Regions from separate parts of the Streptomyces sp. CA-181903 genome, predicted to be linked through region 4. Evidence: riboswitches for the same ligand, from Rfam matches in the RefSeq annotation. Region 4 holds a riboswitch; each other region holds the start of a gene.

Region 1 (5,182 bases), 2.4 Mb from region 4:
CGGTCGGCAGCATGATCCGCTTCTTCGCCGGTCTGCTCGCCGCCAAGCGCGCCGAGCCCGCCGACGACCTGCTGTCCGACCTGATCGCCGTCCGCGACGGCAGCGACCGGCTCTCCGAGGACGAACTGACCTCGCTCGCCTTCCTCCTCCTGTTCGCCGGCTACGAGAACACCGTCCACCTGATCGCCAACTCGGTGCTGGCCCTGCTGGACCACCCCGAGGAGCTCCGTGCCCTGCGAAAGAATCCGGACGGACTCGCGGCGGCCGTGGAGGAGCTGAACCGGTGGGACGGCCCCGGCCCCCTGGCCATCCGCCGCTTCCCGCTGGAGGACGTCGAGATCGGCGGCATCACCGTCCCGGCCGGCGAAACCGTCCTCCTCTCCCTGGCCTCCGCCAACCGCGACCCCGCCCGCTTCCCCGATCCCGACCGCCTTGACCTGCGGCGCAACACCACCGGTTCGCTGGCCCTGGGCCACGGCATCCACTACTGCCTGGGCGCCGCGCTCGGCCGCATGGAGACCGAGACCGCCCTGGCGGCCCTGCTCGACCGCTTCGAAAAACTGGAACTCGCCGTTCCGAGGGAGGAACTGAAGTGGCGTCCGTCCATCCGCGCACGTGGCCTGATTTCGCTCCCCGTGCGCTGGTCGGCCACAAGGCGAACACGTTTTTGATGCATAACCCATCCTTGATGAGGTAGAACTGTCTTCGAGCCCGCCCGGTGTGCATCCCCCGTCGCACCGGGCGGGCCTTCGCGTGCCCGGGGCCGGGCGCACGACGAACCGGCCCGTCGCGGTGACGGGCCGGCAGGGTGGGGAGGCGCTCCGCGGGACGCCGGAGCGCCGGATCCGCCGCGGTCGGCGGCCGCTCAGCCGCTGCCCGGTGGGAACTTCAGCAGGGCCACCGCCGCCAGCATCTGGATGCTCACCGCCGCGACCGCCTTGTGGGTCGGGAGGTGGTGCTGACCGCGGATCAGGAGGGTGGCCAGGGCGCAGCCGAAGACGGCGGAGGCCGCGGCGGTGGCGCGGACGGGGATCGAGGCGCTCGGGAGGCAGGAGTCCAGGGCCAGCCGGGGGAGGTCGGTGGTCCAGAAGACGAGGACGAACAGGCTCGCCGTCGGCCCGGGCCGGCCGTTGCCGCCGAGCCGGCGGGCGATGGCGTGGGTGACGAGGCCCAGAAGCACGCTGGCGAGCAGGATGACGCCCGAGCCGATGGCCATGGCCTCCAGGGCGAGCGCGGGGCTCACGTCCCACTGGGCCCAGAACGAGTCCTTGGCCATGGTCCCCAGCGCCCCGCAGAGCAGGCACAGGAACATGGCGGCGCCCCAGACGCTCCGGTCCCGGGCCTCGTCGAGCACTTCGACGGGCCGGTACCAGAGCCCGAATATGAGCCGGTGCCAGAGCAGCTTGCGCCGTCCGGAGTCCGGGGGGCGGGGGGACGTCGTGGTGGTCAGGGGCATGGGGGCGATTCTCTCACCGCCCTGGGAGGTGATCCCGGGGCGGGCGCGGCGGGCCGGCCGGGCGCCGGGCTCCGACGGGGCGTCAGGTGAGCGTCGGGCGGGCGTCAGGCGGGCGTGGGCTCCACCGGACCGGTGCCGGAGTCCGGTTCCGGAGCGGCGTCCGCGTCCGCGTCCCCTCCGGCGGCCGGCAGGTACTCCTCGCTGATCTCCCGCGGCCCGAACGGCCACACCCGCTCCATCCGCGCCCACAGCAGGAAGGCCACGCAACCCGCGGCGAACCAGGCGAGCGACCACTCGATGGGGTGCCGTCCGGGCGAATTGCGGTCCGCGTAGCCGTAGATGACGAGCCACCCGACCAGCGCCACGAGGCTCGGCAGCGGATAGAGCCACATCCGGTACGGGCGCGGCAGCGTCGGCTGGCGTCGGCGGAGGACGGTCACGGCCGCGATCTGGCCCAGCGCCTGGACGAGCACCATCACCGTCGTCAGCAGCTGGATCAGCGTCGCCAGGTCCGTGTGACGGCCGATCAGGAACCCGACGCAGCCGATCGCCCCCATGCTCAGCAGGCCGAGGACGGGGAAGCGGTGGCGCGGGTGCAGGGTGCCGAACGCGCGGAAGAACACCTTCTCCCGGGCCGCGTTGTAGGGGATCCGGGAGGCGCCCAGGAGGCCGGTGAAGACCGACGCCACGGCGGTGATCAGGACGAGCACGGTGACGGTGTCGGCGGCCCCCGCCCCCAGGTGCGTTCCAGCACGGCGGAGGCCACGGAGGACGAGGCGACGTTGTCCGCGTCGAGCATGTCCCGCCAGTCCACGACGCCCAGGGTGCCGATCTGGAGCAGCAGATAGATGCCCATGATGCCGAGGATGGAGTAGATGATGGAGCGTGGGATGGTGCGTCCGGGGTCCTTGATCTCGGCGCCCATGTAGGCGGTCGTCCAGTAACCGCCGTAGTCGTAGATGCCGATGGTCAGGCCCGCCGCGAAGCCGATCCAGAAGTGATTGCTCGTCAGCTCGAAGGCGTGCGACGGGTAGGTGAACGCCCGGTCCGGGCTGAAGTGGGTGAACGCGGCGGTGATCACCAGCAGCACGGCCGCGATCATCACGCCCCAGAGCACCGTGGTGATCCGGGCCATGTTCTCCACCCGCCCCCACAGCAGCGCCACGACGGCCACGATGAGCGCGAGGCCCGTCAGGTCCCCCTGCGTCGGGGTCATGCCCGGCCAGAGGTACCCCAGGTACTGCACGAAGCCCATCACGCCGCTCGCCATCGCCAGCGGCACGTAGAGCATGGCGGTCCAGACGAACAGGAACGGCATGAGCCGGCCCGTCCGGTACTGGAACGCCTGCCGCAGGTAGACGTAACTGCCGCCCGCGCCCGGCAGGGACGCGCCGAGTTCGGCCCACACCAGGCCGTCCGCGAGGGCGAGCAGCGCCCCCGCGAGGAAGCCGACGACGGCCTGCGGGCCGCCGAAGGCCGCGACCATCAGCGGAATGGTGACGAACGGGCCGATCCCGCACATCTGGCTCATGTTGATGGCGGTGGCCTGGAACGGCCCGACGCGGCGGACGAATCCGCCCTGCCCGTCCGGCGTGCCGGCTCTCTCTCCCGTTCCGTCCGCCATGGCGGCCACCCTTCCCGTCGGCGCGATACCTGCACTCGTACACCGGCCCGCCCGGCCCGTCCATCACCCCGGACGGGGCGTGCCGGACCGGGACGCGGCCACCGCCCGAACAGCGCACGGGAGTTGGGACCCACGGGCCGGACGGGATGCTGGGTGACTCTCGCCGGGCGCTCCGCGCCGAGTCAAGACCCGGGGCGTACGGGACCGGAGCGCGGCACGGGACGGAAGCCGGTGGCGCGACCGGAGCGCCCCCTGAGGCAGGACATGACAATCGCCACTCTCGGTGCGTCCGCACTGGCAGGGGCGTTACAGTGACCCGGCCGTGGTGTTCGGGAAGACCGGTGCAGGATGCTCCCAGGGGGATCCGATTCCGGAGCGGCCCTCGCCACTGTGATCGGGGAGTGACCGTCCCGTTCCGCGCGGCCCACCGGGCGCGTGGAGCCACTGGCCGCAGCCGGCTGCCGGGAAGGCGGGGACGGACGCGAACGAACCCGTAAGCCAGGAGACCGGCCACGGCATCTCAGTGAACCGATCCACGAGGTGCTGGAGCGTGAACCCCCGATGACCCTGCCCACCGACGCGTCCACCGGTGCGCCCCCCGAGGCGGCCGCCGGACCGTCCGCCGCCTTCCGCTGGCGCCGCGAGGACACGATGCGGACCGCCGGCCTGCTCGCCGTCATAGCCGCCCTGCACGTCGTCGCCTTCGGCGTGCTCTTCCTGCTCGTCGTCCCGAACGACTACCACGTGGGCTCCAAGGTGTACGGCGTCGGCCTCGGCGTCACCGCCTACACCCTCGGCATGCGGCACGCCTTCGACGCCGACCACATCGCCGCCATCGACAACACCACCCGCAAGCTGATGGCCGACGGCAAGCGCCCGGTGTCCGTCGGCTTCTGGTTCGCCCTCGGCCACTCCAGCGTGGTCGTCGTCATGGCCGCGCTGGTCGCCGGCGGCACGCACATGGCGAGCACGCTGATGGACGAGGACTCGTCCACCCACCAGACCCTCGGCATCGTCGGCACGTCCGTCTCCGGCGGCTTCCTCTACCTCATCGCCGCCCTCAACCTCGTCGCCCTCGCCGGCATCCTGCGCATCTTCCGCGCCATGCGCGAGGGCCGCTACGACGAGGCCGAACTGGAGAAGCAGCTCGACTCGCGCGGCTTCATGAACCGCGTCCTCGGCCGGTTCACCCGCTCCATCAGCCGCCCCGGGCAGATGTACCCGCTGGGCTTCCTCTTCGGCCTGGGCTTCGACACCGCCACCGAGGTCACCCTGATGGTGATGGCCGGCAGCGGCGCCGCCGCCGGACTGCCCTGGTACGCGATCCTCTGCCTGCCGCTGCTGTTCGCCGCCGGCATGAGCCTCTTCGACACGCTCGACGGCACGTTCATGAACTTCGCCTACCAGTGGGCGTTCTCCAACCCGGTCCGCAAGGTCTACTACAACCTCACCATCACCGGCCTGTCGATCGCCGTCGCCTTCCTCATCGGCACCATCGAACTGGTCGGCGTGCTGCACGAGAAGCTGGACCTGGACGACGGGGTCACCGGCTGGATCGCCGGGCTCAACCTCGACAACGTCGGCTTCGTCATCGTCGGCCTGTTCGTGGTGGTCTGGGCCGCGGCCCTGGCGTACTGGCGCCTCGCCAAGGTCGAGCAGCGCTGGGCCGCGCGCGGCGCGACGGCCCCGGCGGCGGAGGGCTGACGCGGGGCCGGGAGCCGATGCATGGCGGGCGGGCCGGCGTCCTGCCCGGGCGGGCGCGGCCCGCCCGCCCGCCGCACGCCGGCCCACCGTCCCCGCCTGGCCGGGCTCTCCCGGGCCGGGACGGAAGGACACCACCGGGGCTACCGTGAGGACGGCGGCAGCCGCCCTTCGGCCGGGAGGACGACAGCGACCGCCCTTCCGTCAGGAGGCCCATGGACCGCGAGAAGATCACCCTCACCGGGGTCCCGGAAACCCTCCTCGCCACCCTCTACGCCCGCGCCCTCGACAGCCGCTCCCGCCACTCCCTCCTGCACGACCGGACGGCCCTCGACACCGTCCGGCGCCTCGACTACGACTTCCGAGGCATGGGCATGACCTCCGTGAACGCGGCCGGCGTC
Region 2 (5,182 bases), 700 kb from region 4:
TGCGCATCAGCGCGAGTTGAACGCCGGCGCGGCCGGCGGCGGGCGCCAGGACGGTGAACGACGCGTCGACCGCGCCGTCGCGCGGCACGTGTCCGAGGGCCCGGGTCCAGAACCCCACGGCCCGCTCCATGTCGTCGACACCAAGGACCACCGATCCGATGCTCAGCATCACGTGATCATTGCAGACACCACGGACCGCGACAAGGACCGTGCCCCGGCGCCGTGTTGCCCGGCGGCTCAGCCGCCGGCGAGCAGCGCGGGCAGCTTCCGCATGTCGTCGAAGACGACCGTGCCGGGCCCCTCCAGCCAGGCGGCGGGCGTCAGTCCGCCGGCATAGCCGAAGGACCGCATCCCCGCCGCGCGGGCGGCCCGGACGCCGTACCGGCTGTCCTCGACGACGGCGCACCGGGCCGGGTCGGCGCCCAGGGTCCGGGCGGCGTACAGGAAGAGGTCGGGGGCGGGCTTGCCGTACGCCACGTCCTCGGCGCTGAAGATCCGCCCCTCCTCGAAGAGGCCGTGGAGACCGGTGAGCCGCAGGTTCTGCCGGATGGCGCCGTGATCGCCGTTGGAGGCGACGCAGAAGGGGACGTCCAGCTCCCCCAGCGTCTCGGCGACGCCCGCCACGGCCGTCAACTCGGCGGTGAAAGCGTCCACGTAGCGCTGCTCGTACGGCTTCCACCAGTCGACGGGCAGCGGCCGGCCGAGGCGTTCCGCGACCGCCGCCCGCATGATCTCCGCCGGGGATCCCACGAACCGCTCCACGATCTCCGCCTCGGTGAACGGGGCTCCCAACTCGGCCAGGTACTCCGCCTCCACGCGGACACAGATCCGCTCGCTGTCCACCAGAACGCCGTCGCAGTCGAAGATGACGAGGTCAAAGGGCTTGTCGCACATGCCTTTCAGCCTATGCGCGAGGCCAGGGGCGCGCCCGGCCGCGGTCGGGGCGCCCGGGGCGCACGCCCAGCGCCCCGGCACACCAGGGAAGTTGATGTTGCCATACCGATATCCGGACAGGGGGTGACGACCGGAGGCTCCCTCACCTAGATTTCGTGCGCATTACGCGAATGATCGCACCGCGAGGGAATCGCGCCGCGACCGTCGCGCCATGCCGCCGACCGCACGGGGACGGAGCCGTCGCATGTCCGAACCACCCGCTTCCGCACCACCCTCCGCCGACGACGCCCGCCGCAAGCCGGTCGTGACCCTTCCGATGGTCGTCGCGGGCGTCTGCCTCGCCCTGCCGTTCGGCGCGATGCTCTGGGTCGACTCCTACGCCCGGCTGAAGCCCGCGTTCATCGGCATCCCGTTCTTCTACTGGTACCAGATGCTCTGGGTCTTCATCTCGACGGCGCTGACGACCGTCGCGTACGTGCTGGTGCGCCGGCAGGAGCGGGAGCGGAAGCGGGGTGGGCGGGCGTGAAGGACGGCGTCAACGGTGTCGCGCTCACCGTCTTCATCATCTTCTTCCTGGGCGTCACGGTCATGGGCTTCTACGCCGCGAAGTGGCGGCGGGCCGAGAGCGCCGACAGCCTCGACGAGTGGGGACTGGGCGGGCGCTCGTTCGGCACCTGGATCACCTGGTTCCTGCTCGGCGGCGACCTGTACACGGCGTACACCTTCGTCGCCGTGCCGGCGGCCGTCTACGCGGGCGGCGCGGCCGGGTTCTTCGCCGTGCCGTACACGATCCTCTGCTACCCGCTGGTCTTCACCTTCCTGCCGCGGCTGTGGTCGGTATCGCACAAGCACGGCTACGTCACCTCGTCCGACTTCGTCCGGGGCCGCTTCGGCTCCCGGGGGCTGTCGCTGGCGCTCGCCCTCACCGGCATCCTCGCCACGATGCCCTACATCGCCCTGCAACTCGTCGGCATCCAGGCCGTACTGGACGTGATGGGGATCGGCGGCGGCTCCAACTGGTTCATGAAGGACCTGCCGCTGCTCATCGCCTTCGGCGTGCTGGCGGCCTACACCTACTCGTCGGGGCTGCGGGCCCCGGCCCTGATCGCGTTCGTCAAGGACGCGCTGATCTACATCGTCATCGCGGTCGCCATCATCTACATCCCCATGCGGCTCGGCGGGTTCGACCACATCTTCGCCAAGGCGGGCGAGGCGTTCTCCGTCAAGAACCCGGACACGGGCAAGCCGCGCGGCGCCCTGGCGACCGGGCCTGACGCGCAGTGGGCGTACGCGACGCTGGCGCTCGGCTCGGCGATGGCGCTGTTCCTCTACCCGCACTCGGTGACGGCGGTGCTCTCCAGCAAGAACCGCAACGTCATCCGCCGCAACACCACCATCCTGCCGTTGTACTCGCTGATGCTGGGGCTGCTGGCGATGCTCGGCTTCATGGCGGTGGCGGCGGGGATCAAGGTGAAGAACGGCCAGCTGGCCATCCCGCAGCTCTTCGAGGACATGTTCCCGGACTGGTTCACCGGCGTCGCCTTCGCGGCGATCGGCATCGGCGCCCTGGTCCCGGCGGCCATCATGTCCATCGCCGCCGCCAACCTCTTCACCCGCAACATCTACAAGGACTTCCTGCGGCCGGACGCCTCGCCGGCGCACGAGGCGAAGGTCTCCAAGCTGGCGTCCCTGCTGGTGAAGGTCGGCGCGCTCGTCTTCGTCCTCACCATGGACAAAACGGTCGCCATCAACTTCCAGCTGCTGGGCGGCATCTGGATCCTCCAGACCGTCCCCGCCCTGGTCGGTGGCCTCTTCACCCGCTGGTTCCACCGCTGGGCGCTGCTGGCGGGCTGGGCGACGGGCATGATCTACGGCACCTGGCGCGCCTACGACACCCCGAGCGCCACGCAGGACCACTTCGGCAACACCAACCTCATCCCCTTCATCGGGGAGAAGGGGTACATCGGGCTGACGGCCTTCGCGCTGAACGTGCTCGTCGCGGTCGTGCTGACCTTTGTGTTCAAGGCGCTCGGCACACCGGACGGCGTGGACGAGACGAAGGCGTCCGACTACACGGCCGACGCGGGCGACCCGGGTGTCCAGGTGGAACTGCCCCCGGCGACGGCGGGAGCGCCGGGCGGGCGCTGACGCCCCGGCCGGCGGCAGGCCATGGCCGTCGGCCTCACGCCCCGCCGCGGCCGCGGCCGGCCGGGCCGCGCCGCCGGGCGCAGCGCCTCCGCCTCATCGGCCGGAGGCAGGCCCACGACGCGGCCGACCTCCCTGCCGGCACGGACCGGGGAAGGACCCCGCCGGAGCGGCTCCGAGGGGCCGCCTGTGATCGATCTCCCGTTCCACCCAAGTGGATCGTCGGGTTCCGTCCCACCGGCCCCCCTCCCCATCGGCGGAGGGGGGCCGACGGCGCGCCTACGCATTCGTGAAGCCGGGCCGCCCGTCCCTTCTGCCGCCGCGCGACGGGGGATCACTTCCGTGAACGCGCCTGTCTCCGGCCCCCTCCGTTAGCACATTCCGCGACCGTTCCATGACGTGACGACACAACATGTGGGGGCACGCGCGACCGTCGGCACTAGATGTATGCTCGTCCTCGCTGTCGCCGCAGGGGAATCCGGTGGAAATCCGGAACTGTCCCGCAACGGTGTACGTACGGGCCCAATCCGCCCGTTCCGCAGTCCGAGGACCTGCCGGCAGCACGCCAGCACCGGGCCCGCCCGGTACGGCGTCTGAACACGTCCGGGCCTCGCGGGTTGGGCCGGTGGACGCCCGCGCGCACGCCTCGTACGGCTTCCGTACGCCGTCGGCTGCGCGTGCGCGCCCCCCTGCCCTCTCGCCGAGGCCCCCAGCCGAGCGAGGGAGAGCCACACGTGACGATCGCGCCCGCGGAACCTGCTTCAGGTCCGGTTTCAGTGCCCGAGGCGGACACGGTAGCGACCGGCGGCCCCGGGACCGCGCTCCTGCGCACCCTGACGGAGCTCACCGCCGATCTGCCCGCCACCGACCCCGGCAAGGTCGCCGCCGCCGCGCTGCGCGGCCGGCACCCCGGGTCGGACGAGGCCGAACTGCGCTCGCTGGCCACCGAGGCCGCGGCCGGGCTGATCTCCGAGGAGCCCCAGTACTCGCGGCTCGCCGCGCGGCTCCTCACGCTCGCCATCGCCGAGGAGGCGGCCGGGCAGGGCGCGGTCTCCTTCTCCGCGTCCGTCGCCACCGGCCACCGCGAGGGCCTGATCGCCGACGACACCGCCGCGTTCGTGCGCGAGCACGCCGAGCGGCTGGACGCGCTGGTGGACGCCGCGCTCGCCGACGGCGCCGACGACCGCTTCGGCTACTTCGGCCTGCGCACCCTGCACAGCCGCTACCTGCTCCGCCACCCGATCACCCGGAACGTGATCGAGACGCCGCAGCACTTCCTGCTGCGCGTGGCCTGCGGCCTGGCCGAGGACCACAGCGTCCGCGCCCTGGAGGACGTGGCCGAGCTCTACCGCCTCACCAGCACGCTCTCGTACCTCCCCTCCTCCCCCACGCTCTTCAACTCCGGCACGCGCCACCCGCAGATGTCGTCCTGCTACCTGCTGGACTCGCCGCTGGACGAGCTGGACTCGATCTACGACCGGTACCACCAGGTCGCGCGGCTGTCGAAGCACGCGGGCGGCATCGGCCTCTCCTACTCCCGCATCCGCTCGCGCGGTTCGCTGATCCGCGGCACCAACGGGCACTCCAACGGCATCGTGCCGTTCCTGCGGACGCTCGACGCCTCCGTCGCCGCCGTCAACCAGGGCGGCCGGCGCAAGGGCGCGGCCTGCGTCTACCTGGAGACCTGGCACGCGGACATCGAGGAGTTCCTGGAGCTCCGCGACAACACCGGCGAAGAGGCCCGCCGTACGCACAACCTCAACATCGCGCACTGGATCCCGGACGAGTTCATGCGCCGGGTCGAGGCGGACGCCGACTGGTCGCTGTTCTCCCCGGCCGACACCCCCGACCTGGTCGACCTGTACGGCGACGAGTTCGACGCCGCGTACCGGAAGTACGAGGCCGAGGGCAAGGCCGTCAAGTCCATCCCGGCGCGGGTGCTCTACGCCCGGATGATGCGCACCCTCGCGCAGACCGGCAACGGCTGGATGACGTTCAAGGACGCCGCCAACCGCACCGCCAACCAGACCGCCGAGCCCGGCCAGGTCGTCCACTCCTCCAACCTCTGCACGGAGATCCTGGAGGTCACGAACGACGCGAGACGCGTCTGCAACCTCGGTTCCGTCAACCTGGCCGCGCATCT
Region 3 (5,182 bases), 2.1 Mb from region 4:
GCCCGCAGTCCGGGTTGACCCACAGCCGCTCCCCGGGATCGCCTTCAGTCCGGCGCGCAGCAGCTCCGCCGCCTCCTCCGCGCCCGGTACGCGCGGCGAGTGGATGTCGTACACCCCGGGCCCGGCCTCGCGCGGGTAGCCGTGCGCGGCCAGTTCGCGCGCGACCTGCATGTGCGAGCGGGCCGCCTCCAGGCTGATGACGTCGGCGTCGAGGTCGTCGATGGCCTGGACGACGTCCCCGAACTCGGCGTAGCACATGTGCGTGTGGATCTGGGTGTCCGGCCGTACCCCGCCGGTGGTGAGCCGGAACGCCTCGGTAGCCCACCCCAGGTACGCCGGGCGGTCCGCCGCCCGCAGCGGCAGCGTCTCGCGCAGGGCCGGCTCGTCGACCTGGACGACCGAAGTGCCCGCCGCCTCCAGGTCGTTCACCTCGTCGCGCAGGGCGAGGGCGACCTGCCGGGCGGTGTCGGCGAGCGGCTGGTCGTCGCGGACGAACGACCAGGCGAGCATGGTGACCGGCCCGGTGAGCATGCCCTTGACGGGACGGCCGGTGAGCGACTGGGCGTACGTCGTCCAGCGCACCGTCATCGGCTCCGGCCGCGAGATGTCGCCGGCCAGGACCGGCGGGCGGACGTAGCGGGTGCCGTACGACTGCACCCAGCCGTGCTGCGTGGCGAGATAGCCCGTCAGCCGCTCGGCGAAGTACTGGACCATGTCGTTGCGTTCGGGCTCGCCGTGTACCAGGACGTCCAGGCCGGTCTTCTCCTGGAAGGAGATCACCTCCTGGATCTCGGCCCTGATGCGCTCCTCGTAACCGGCCGTGTCGATCCGGCCCGCTCGCAGGTCGGCGCGGGCGGCGCGGAGTTCGCTGGTCTGCGGGAAGGAGCCGATGGTCGTGGTCGGCAGCAGCGGCAGGCCGAGGCGGGCGCGCTGCGCGCCGGCGCGCTCGGCGTACGGCAGGGAGCGGCGGGCGTCGGCGGCCGTGACGGCGGCGGCGCGGGCGCGGGCGGCCGGGTCGTGGGTGATCGGCGAGGCCGCGCGGGACGCCAGGTCGGCCCGGTTGGCAGCCAGTTCGGCGGCGATGGTGTCGGTGCCCTGGGCGAGGCCCTTGGCGAGCGTGACGATCTCGCGCGTCTTCTGCTGCGCGAAGGCCAGCCAGCGCAGGATCTGCGGCGCGATGTCGCGCTCCATGGCGGCGTCGAGGGGGACGTGCAGCAGGGACGAGGACGCGGCCACGTCCACCCGCTCCGCCAGGCCGAGCAGCGTGCCCAGGGTGGCGAGGGATTTCTCCAGGTCGTTCACCCAGATGTTGCGGCCGTTGACGACACCGGCGACCAGGCGCTTGCCGGGCAGCCCGCCGACGGCGGCGAGGTCGTCGAGGTTGGCGGCGGCGGCCTCGGTGAAGTCCAGGGCGAGCCCGTCCACCGGCGCCTTGGCGAGGACGGGCAGGGCCTCGCCGAGCCGGTCGAAGTACGAGGCGACCAGCAGCTTCGGCCGGTCGGGCAGCGCGCCGAGCTCGCGGTAGGCGCGCTCGGCGGCGTTGAGTTCGGCCGGGGTGCGGTCCTGCACCAGGGCGGGCTCGTCCAGCTGCACCCACTCGGCGCCGGCCGCCCGCAGGTCGGCCAGCACCTCCGCGTACACCGGCAGCAGGCGGTCCAGCAGGGTGAGCGGGACGAAGTCCGGATCCACGCCCGGCGCGGGCTTGGCGAGCAGCAGGTAGGTGACGGGTCCGACGAGGACGGGCCGGGCGGCGGCCAGACCGAGGGCGAGGGCCTCCTTCAACTCCGCGACCTGCTTGGCCGAGTCGGTACGGAACACCGTGTCCGGGCCCAGTTCCGGCACCAGGTAGTGGTAGTTGGTGTCGAACCACTTGGTCATCTCCAGCGGCGCCACGTCCTGCGTACCGCGCGCCATCGCGAAGTACCCGGCCAGGGCGTCCGCCTCGACGGCTTCCCGGTGGCGCGCGGGGACCGCGCCGACCATGACGGTGGTGTCGAGGACGTGGTCGTAGTACGAGAAGTCGCCGGTGGGCACCTCGTGGAGGCCGGCCGCGGCCAACTGCTCCCAGGTGTCCCGGCGCAGGCCGGCGGCGGTGGCGCGCAGGGCGTCGGCCGTCACCCGGCCCTTCCAGTAGCCCTCGATCGCCTTCTTGAGTTCACGGTTCCGGCCCTGGCGGGGGTAGCCGTACACGGTGGCGCGTGCTGCCGCGGCTGCGGACTTGGCGGTCACGGAGATCTCCTTCGCGAGATGGATCCCTGAGATCCCGGGACGGGACGAGAGCGCGAAGGGTGACGGAACCGGACGGGCCGAGCGCGCGCGGCACGGCGCGGTCGTCCGCCTGGTATGTACGCCGACCCGCCCTCGAGGTCACCGGGATGTCCACGCACGAGTGGTTCGCGCGCGGGCAGCGGGCAGGTCTTCGGACTCGCGGGCGCGCCCCGTTGTGTACGGAATCCGTCGGATTCCGTACGAGGCACCTACTGGCCGTCGCTTCCCGGGCCCGTGCGTCGGGCCCAGTGCGTATGACGGCGGTCGTTCCCGCTCACCGCTGCGGGGCAGTCCCGGATTCCCACCGGGTTCCCTCTTGCGACGCTCCCGTCTGGCGGGCGGGGCGAACCAGCTGCACTTGTCAGCCTAGAGGGTGCGGGGTTGGGACGGAAGGGAGTTCGTGATGCGAAGGGTGAGGTGGGACACGTGGGGCGGGACGGGTGCGGGGAGGGGCGACGGCCCGGAGGGGCCGTCGCGCGGCCGCCGCCGGGCGCCCCGGCGCGGGGAGGTGCCCGTGCGGGCGCGGCTGCCGTGGTCACGCGGGGGACGGGGGAGGCGGGACGGCCGGGGAGCGAGGGGTTCCGCGCCGGTGAGGAAGCGGAGCGGGTTGCGGCGCGTCATGAGGTCGACGAGGCCGTCGTCGACGCCGGCGGCGCGGGCCCGGGGAGGACGGACCCGCGGGGGCGGAGCCCCCGTGCCGCAGGGGTGCGGCACGGGGTGCGCGCGGTACGGGCTGGGGTTTCAGCCGCTCTGGGGCGGCAGTTACGAAACGTGTTTGCACAAGGTGCAACCACTGTTGTGACGCGCGAGGTTGCCCTAGATTCCTCGCATACGGCCCGACTCCCGTGCACCGTGCGAAACTTGGAGGATTCCGTGAACGGAAAGTTTGCGACGGCCGGACTCGCCGCGGTCGCGGCGGCCCTGCTGGCCGGAGTGGCGCCGGCCGCCCCGGCGTCGGCAGCCACCGCGGCGCCGGCCCGGGGAGCGGTGACGGCGGGCTCGTCCACCTACTACGTCTACGTCACCGGGGTAGCCGGCTCGCTGGACGGTGCCCGGGCGAACGCGAACCAGAAGCTCCCGCACAACTGCTACCCCTGGGGTGTGGTGGCCAGCGGCACCACGCCCGACAGCAATATCTGGGTGACCGTCCAGGGCAACTGCACCACGGAGCGGTGACCGGGGGCGGCGTCCGCGCAGCGCTGGACCGGCACTCGCGCAGCGGTGACCGAGGGGCGCCGACCCAACCGGCGCCCCTCGGGGCTTCAGGGACGGACCTCAGCGCGCCGAACGCTGTCCGTCCGGCGTTTCGGCCGTCCGCTCGTACCACGCCCGAGGGAAGCGTCCCCGGCGCAGCGTGAACTCCGGGATGGCCGCTTTCCGCGAGCCGTCCGGAAGTCCGTTGTGCACCCGCGTGTACATCGACCGCTCGCGCGGCCGGCGCCGGCAGTGGCGCGGCATGGAGTCCTGCGGCGACAGGATCAAGGCCGCCGCCTACCGGGCTCGTAGGAAGACCGCGCCCGCTCCGGCGGGGTGACCGTTCCGGCCCGTCACGTCCGTTCGGCGGGCGGCCCGGGCGCGCCCGCCCGCAGGCCGTCCGTGACGAGGTCGAAGAGGCGCCGGACGCGTTCGCCGGCGTCGGCGCGGGCGCCGATGTGCCAGAGGCCGGCGATGGCGAGGAGGAGGTCGTCGGGGGTCACCCCGGGCGGATGGTGCCGGCCTTCTCGTTGGCCTCCAGGAGGAGTTCGACGGCCGCGGTGATCGGGGCGTGGCCCCAGCGGGCCGGGGTGGCGGGGGCGCGGGTGGCCTCGCGCATCGCGTCGGCCAGGCCCGCCTTCGCCGCCGCGTACCGGGCCAGCCGGTCGAGCCACTCGCGCAGGGCCCGGTCGGGCGGCCGGGTCGCGAGGAGGTGGCGCGCGGCGTCGTGGACCTGCTGCACCTCGAAGCGGTAGACCTCCAGGATGAGCGCCTCGCGGTCGGGGAAGTTGCGGTAGAGCGTGCCCTGGCCGACGCCCGCCCGCCGCGCGATCGTGCTGAGCGCGACGGCGGGGGAGTGCGTCAACTCGGCCAGTGCGGCGGCCAGGATGCGCTCGCGGTTGCGCCGGGCGTCCGCGCGGCGGGCGTCCGGGCGGCGGTCGCCCGAGCGCCGGGGCGGGGGTTCGCCGTCCTGCTGTGGCACCGTCGTCCGCACGCGCTTCCTCGCCCTCTGTCCGTCGCTTCCCATGTCCTGGTGCGCCCTCAAAACCCTTGCCCGCCCGACGGCCGTCGGCTAGGTTCGGATATCCGGACAGTTGTCCGCTACGCATCGGCGGGAACAACTGTCCACGTACAGCACACTTTAGTGGTCGGAACGGCCGTCGGAACGGCCGATGGTCCATCGGACCGGCCGCTTCCGGGATCCGCCGGCGCCGACCGCCGTGCCGGCGCCGTCATGTGGCGACCACCGCCCGAAAACCGCTCCGCAGAACCGTCGTACCGAAACCGTCGTGTCGAAAAGGGCCCCCATGACCGCACCGACGTCCAGCGTCATCACCCTGCACGTCAACGGAGAACCCCACACCCTCACCGTCGACCACCGCACCACCCTCCTCGACGCCCTGCGCGAGCGCCTCGCCCTGACCGGCACCAAGAAGGGCTGCGACCAAGGCCAGTGCGGCGCCTGCACCGTGCTGCTCGACGGGCGCCGCGCCGTGGCCTGCCTCCAGCTCGCCGTCGCCGCCGAGGGCCGCGCGATCACCACCATCGAGGGCGTCGCCGACGGCGAGCGGCTGCACCCCGTCCAGCAGGCGTTCCTCAAACTCGACGGCTACCAGTGCGGTTACTGCACCCCCGGGCAGATCTGCTCGGCCCTCGCCGTCCTCGACGAGCACGCGGCCGGCTGGCCCAGCGCCGCCACCGACGACGTCCGCCCGGAGGC
Region 4 (5,182 bases):
GGGCGCCCGGCCCAGGGGCCCTACGCGTCCCGTACCACCTCACACCGCCGTTCCGGAGCGGGCCGACTAGACTCGTCGCAGGTCCGTAACCCCTCACTCCGACCGAGGAGCGCGCTCGTGCTTGAGGCAGTCTTCACCACCCTGCTGGTCCTGGTCGCCGTCGGCGTTCTCTCGTTCGCCGGGCTGACCTGGAAGAAGCTGTACCAGGGCCAGCGCTGAGCCTCCCCGACCACCCCCTACAGATCGTCTGAGCTGAGCCCATGATCGAGATTCCGTCCGACCTCCACCGGGACCTGGTGCCCCTCGTCTTCCTCCTCGGCAAGTGGGAGGGGGCGGGCGTCGCCGACTTCCCGGGCTCCGAGAAGTGCAACTTCGGGCAGGAAGTCACCTTCACCCACGACGGCCGGGACTTCCTGGAGTACGTCTCGCACAGCTGGGTGCTCGACGCCGAGGGGAACAAGGTCCGGCCGCTGGAGACCGAGAGCGGCTACTGGCGGATCGACAAGGACCGCAAGGTCGAGGTCGTCATGATCCGCGACCAGGGCGTCGTCGAGGTCTGGTACGGCGAGCTCGCCGACAAGAAGCCGCAGATCGACATCGTCACCGACGCGGTCGCGCGGACCGCCGCGTCCGGCCCGTACTCCGGCGGCAAGCGCCTCTACGGGTACGTCAAGGGCGACCTGATGTGGGTCGGCGAGAAGGCCACCCCCGAGGTGCCGCTGCGGCCGTACATGTCCGCGCAGCTGAAGAAGACCGCCGACGTGGCCGCTCTGGAGGAGTGGGCGCGGAACCTGCCGGACGACCTGCCGGACGGCGTCTCCTTCTTCCGCCCGGACGGCACCCCCTACAACCCCGAGCAGCCGTAAGCCCCAGGCTGTCGTACGAAGCGCCCCGCGGGGGAAGTCCGGTCGAAGTCCGGCGCTGACCCGCAACGGTAGGCAGAACACCCGTTCTGCGAGCCCGATCACCCGCGGCGGTGTGAGCTCCTGACAACTCGCCGTGGACTGCGAGGGGAGGCCCCCCGCGGCGCGGTGGGGCTCCTGCGGGCACGCGTGCCCGGGCCCACGGCCCGAGCCGAAGGCGTCCCCCTTGGCAGTCACCGCCCAGGCCCCACCCGCCACCACCGCACCGGCACGGCGGATCCCGCTGCCACCCCTGATCGCCGGGCTGACCGTCGCCCTGCTCGGCTCCCTCCTCTGCTGCGTCGCCCTGGGTTCCTCCGGCATCGGCTGGGGGCGGGTGCTGCACTACCTGGGCGCGGGGCTGACCGGCGGCAGGATCGGGGCGGACGAGGTCTCCGCCTACACCATCGTCTGGGAGCTGCGCTTCCCGCGCGCCCTGCTGGCGGCCGTGGTCGGTGCCGGTCTCGCCGCCGTCGGCGTCGCCACCCAGGCGCTGGTCCGCAACGCCCTCGCCGACCCGTTCGTGCTCGGCATCTCCTCCGGCGCGGCCGTCGGCGCCAACGCGGTGCTCCTCTTCGGCGTGCTCGGCTCGCTGGGCGTCTGGGCGCTGTCCAGCGCCGCGTTCCTCTCCGCGCTCGCCTCCATGGCCCTGGTCTACGCGGCGGCCCGCGGCACCGGGCACGGGCTGACCCCGCTGCGGCTGGTGCTGGTCGGGACGGCCATGTACTACGGCTTCTCGGCGATCACCACGCTGATGGTCTTCAGCGCGGACCGCGGGGACGCCGCCCGCTCGGCGATGATGTGGCTGCTCGGCAGCCTGGGCGGGGCGAGCTGGCAGTCCGTGCCGATCGCCGCCGGGGCCGTGCTGCTGGGCCTGGGCTATCTGCTGTGGTCGGCGCGCGGCCTGAACGTGCTGGCCATGGGCGACGAGACGTCGTCCGCGCTCGGCGTCGACCCCGAGCGGCGGCGCCGGGTGCTGTTCGTCGTGGTGGCGGCCGTCACCGGTGCCGTGGTGGCCGTCAGCGGCGCCATCGGCTTCGTCGGGCTGATGGTCCCGCACGCCACCCGGATGCTGGTCGGCGCCGACCACCGCCGGGTCCTCGCGGTCGCGCCGCTGCTGGGCGCGGTGCTGCTGGTGTGGGTGGACGTCGTCTCGCGGCTGCTGCTCGCGCCCGTCGAACTGCCGGTCGGCGTGATCACGGCGCTGATCGGCGTGCCCTGTTTCATCCTGCTGATGCGCCGGCGCGGCTACACCTTCGGAGGGGCCTGATGCGGGTCGACATCGAGGACCTGTCGGTCGAGGTGGCCGGCGCCACGCTGGTCCGGGACGTGGAACTGCGGGCCGCGAGCGGGCAGTTCGTCGGCGTCGTCGGCCCCAACGGCAGCGGCAAGTCGACGCTGCTGCGGTGCGTCTACCGCGCGCTGCGGCCGACGCACGGCCGGGTGCTGCTGGACGGCGACGACCTGCACGGGCTCACCGCCCGCGAGGGCGCGCGGAGGCTGGCGGCGCTGCCGCAGGAGTCGGGTGGCGAGTTCGACTTCACGGTCGCCGAGGTCGTCGCGATGGGCCGGCTGCCGCACCAGCGGGCGGCCGGCCGCACGTCCCGCGAGGACACCGACGTCTGCGCGGCGGCCCTGGAGCGGGTCGGCGCCGGGCACCTCACGGACCGCGGCTTCCTGACCCTCTCCGGCGGCGAGAAGCAGCGCGTCCTGATCGCGCGCGCCCTCGCCCAGCGGCCGAAGGTACTGGTCCTGGACGAGCCGACCAACCACCTCGACATCAGCCAGCAGCTCGAAGTCCTGGCGCTGGTACGGGAGTCCGGACTCACCGTGCTCGCCGCGCTGCACGACCTCAACCTCGCCGCGACCCACTGCGACGTGCTGTACGTCGTCCACGGCGGGCGGCTCGTCGCCTCCGGACCGCCGGACGAGGTGCTGACGTCCGGGCTGCTGGCCGACGTCTTCGGCGTCCGGGCGCACCGGGTGCCCCACCCGGTGTCCGGCGTCCCGCAACTCCTCTTCGACCGCCTCCCCCGGTGATCCCGGTGACCCCCTTCCCCAGGAGCCCCGCCATGCGAGCCATGCGCACCGCCCGCGTCCTCGTCTGCCTGACCGCCGCCCTCGCCCTGGCGGGCTGCGGGGCACAGGTGGACGAGGATCCGACGACCGAGGACGCGAAGAAGCCCTCGGCGTCCGGCCATTACCCCGTCACCATCGAGAACTGCGGTGTGAAGACGGTGTACGACAAGGCGCCGCGCCGGGTGGTGACCAACGACGTGGGCATCGCCGAGATCATGTTCGCGCTCGGCCTGGAGGACCACATGGCCGGCTACGTGGCGCCGGACTACAAGACGAGCCGCGCGGACGACATCCCCTGGAAGGACGGCTACGACAAGGTCAAACGGCTGTCCACGAAGCAGATCAACAAGGAGATGGTCCTCGACGCCAAGGCCGACCTCGTCTTCGCCGGCTGGAACTACGGCTTCGGCGAGGGCGACGGCTTCACGCCCGCCGCGCTGAGGAAGCTGGGCATCGGCTCGTACGTGCTCACCGAGTCCTGCCGCAGCGGCAGCGGCAAGGAGCGGGGCGTGATGCCGCCGCTGGAGGCTCTCTACACCGATCTCACCACCCTGGGGAAGCTCTTCGACGTCGAGGACCGGGCGGCGAAGCTCGTCGCCGGCTTCAAGAAGAAGGTCGCGGACGCGCAGGCCGCGATACCGGCCGACGGCAAGCGGCCCAAGGTCTTCCTCTACGACGACGGCCGCGACAAGCCGGTGACCGCGGGCGCCTACGCGGGCCCGCACGACATCATCACCAAGGCCGGCGGCGACCACGTGATGAGCGACCTGAAGGACACCTGGACCACCGTCGGCTGGGAGACGGTGGTCGACCGGCGGCCCGACGTCATCGTCATCAACAACTACGGCGGCGTCTCCGCCGAGGAGAAGCGGAAGTTCCTGCTCTCCTACCCGCCGCTGGCCGACGTCCCGGCCGTGAAGAACAAGCGGATCTTCGTCCTCGACTATGTGGACCTCGTGGAGAGCCCGCGCAACCCGGACGCCGTAGCGGCCCTGGCCGGCTACCTGAAGGGGGTCCGGGAAGGCTGACCGCGCCTAGACTGGAGGCGTGGTGGACACCGACTGGCAGAGCGATCTCCGCAAGCGCGGCTACCGGCTGACGCCGCAGCGCCAGCTCGTGCTGGAAGCGGTGGACCGGCTGGAGCACGCGACGCCGGACGACATCCTCACCGAGGTCCGCAAGACGGCCGGCGGCATCAACATCTCCACCGTCTACCGGACGCTGGAGCTCCTGGAGGAGCTCGGCCTGGTCAGCCACGCCCACCTCGGCCACGGCGCCCCCACGTACCACCTCGCGGACCGGCACGACCACATACACCTGGTCTGCCGGGACTGCACCGGGGTGATCGAGGCAGGTCTGCCGGTGGCCGCCGACTTCACGGAGCGGCTGCGCGCGGAGTTCGGCTTCGAGACGGACATGAAGCACTTCGCGATCTTCGGGCGGTGCGCGTCCTGCGCCTCGGGGAAGGCCGCTGCCGGGAAAGCGCCGGACGGGTCGTAGGACGGGCCCTACGGGGCATCGGCTCGTGCCCCCGCGAGTCGTAGGCTGGGCGCATGCTGCGTCAATCCAAGAGCCCTCTGCTGTCGCTGCCCGGCGCCGTCCCCGCCGAGGGTCCGGACGAAGGCGTCGCCGCGCACTACGGCGACCCGTTCCGCGAGCAGCGCGCGCTCGCCGACGGGTCCGGCTTCGTCGACCTCTCCCACCGGGGTGTGATCGCCGTCTCCGGCGACGACCGGCTGAGCTGGCTGCACCTGCTGCTCACCCAGCACGTCAGCGAGCTGCCGCCCGGGCAGGCCACCGAGGCGCTGGTCCTCACCGCCAACGGCCACATCGAGCACGCCCTCTCCCTCGTCGACGACGGCACGACCGTCTGGGCCCACGTGGAACCCGGCACCCAGGAGGCACTGCTCGCCTACCTGGAGAGCATGAAGTTCTTCTACCGGGTGGAGGTCGCCGACCGCACCGACGAGATCGCCGTCGTCCACCTGCCGGCCGGCTCCATCGCCGACGTCCCCGACGGCGTCGTCGTCCGCGAGACACCGCACGGGCGCGACCTGTTCCTGCCGCGCGAACGGCTGGAGTCCTTCGCCGCCGACCACGGCCCCGCCGCCGGCACCCTCGCCCTGGAGGCCCTCCGCGTCGAGGCCCACCGGCCGCGGCTCGGGCTGGAGACGGACCACCGGACGATCCCCCACGAGCTC

Evidence for each region. A riboswitch is a leader RNA that binds a small molecule or an ion and turns the genes downstream of it on or off. The one in region 4 is predicted to bind cobalamin.
Region 1: it holds a riboswitch for cobalamin, as region 4 does, so the genes downstream of both, ACQEVS_RS29895 (HoxN/HupN/NixA family nickel/cobalt transporter) here and ACQEVS_RS19325 (FecCD family ABC transporter permease) in region 4, are expected to answer to the same signal.
Region 2: it holds a riboswitch for cobalamin, as region 4 does, so the genes downstream of both, ACQEVS_RS22445 (ribonucleoside-diphosphate reductase subunit alpha) here and ACQEVS_RS19325 (FecCD family ABC transporter permease) in region 4, are expected to answer to the same signal.
Region 3: it holds a riboswitch for cobalamin, as region 4 does, so the genes downstream of both, metE (5-methyltetrahydropteroyltriglutamate--homocysteine S-methyltransferase) here and ACQEVS_RS19325 (FecCD family ABC transporter permease) in region 4, are expected to answer to the same signal.

The regions. Positions count from the first base shown of each region.
Region 1 is NZ_JBNJLY010000001.1:6,738,512-6,743,693, forward strand. It holds gene ACQEVS_RS29880 (cytochrome P450 family protein) at 1-671, shown strand, start outside; gene ACQEVS_RS29885 (YIP1 family protein) at 866-1,456, opposite strand; partial or broken gene ACQEVS_RS29890 (APC family permease) at 1,561-3,080, opposite strand; cobalamin riboswitch at 3,387-3,609, shown strand; gene ACQEVS_RS29895 (HoxN/HupN/NixA family nickel/cobalt transporter) at 3,642-4,784, shown strand; gene ACQEVS_RS29900 (class I SAM-dependent methyltransferase) at 4,997-5,182, shown strand, end outside.
Region 2 is NZ_JBNJLY010000001.1:4,999,946-5,005,127, reverse strand. It holds gene ACQEVS_RS22465 (VOC family protein) at 1-169, opposite strand, end outside; gene ACQEVS_RS22460 (HAD family hydrolase) at 238-894, opposite strand; gene ACQEVS_RS22455 (DUF3311 domain-containing protein) at 1,139-1,420, shown strand; gene mctP (monocarboxylate uptake permease MctP) at 1,417-3,042, shown strand; adenosylcobalamin-variant (AdoCbl-variant) riboswitch at 3,500-3,600, shown strand; gene ACQEVS_RS22445 (ribonucleoside-diphosphate reductase subunit alpha) at 3,774-5,182, shown strand, end outside.
Region 3 is NZ_JBNJLY010000001.1:6,416,061-6,421,242, forward strand. It holds partial or broken gene metE (5-methyltetrahydropteroyltriglutamate--homocysteine S-methyltransferase) at 1-2,229, opposite strand, end outside; cobalamin riboswitch at 2,394-2,636, opposite strand; gene ACQEVS_RS28525 (hypothetical protein) at 3,142-3,444, shown strand; partial or broken gene ACQEVS_RS28530 (CGNR zinc finger domain-containing protein) at 3,659-3,802, shown strand; partial or broken gene ACQEVS_RS28535 (TetR/AcrR family transcriptional regulator) at 3,816-4,456, opposite strand; gene ACQEVS_RS28540 ((2Fe-2S)-binding protein) at 4,770-5,182, shown strand, end outside.
Region 4 is NZ_JBNJLY010000001.1:4,303,494-4,308,675, reverse strand. It holds gene ACQEVS_RS19330 (FABP family protein) at 261-866, shown strand; cobalamin riboswitch at 861-990, shown strand; gene ACQEVS_RS19325 (FecCD family ABC transporter permease) at 1,090-2,172, shown strand; gene ACQEVS_RS19320 (ABC transporter ATP-binding protein) at 2,172-2,942, shown strand; gene ACQEVS_RS19315 (ABC transporter substrate-binding protein) at 2,984-4,009, shown strand; gene ACQEVS_RS19310 (Fur family transcriptional regulator) at 4,029-4,481, shown strand; gene ACQEVS_RS19305 (YgfZ/GcvT domain-containing protein) at 4,535-5,182, shown strand, end outside.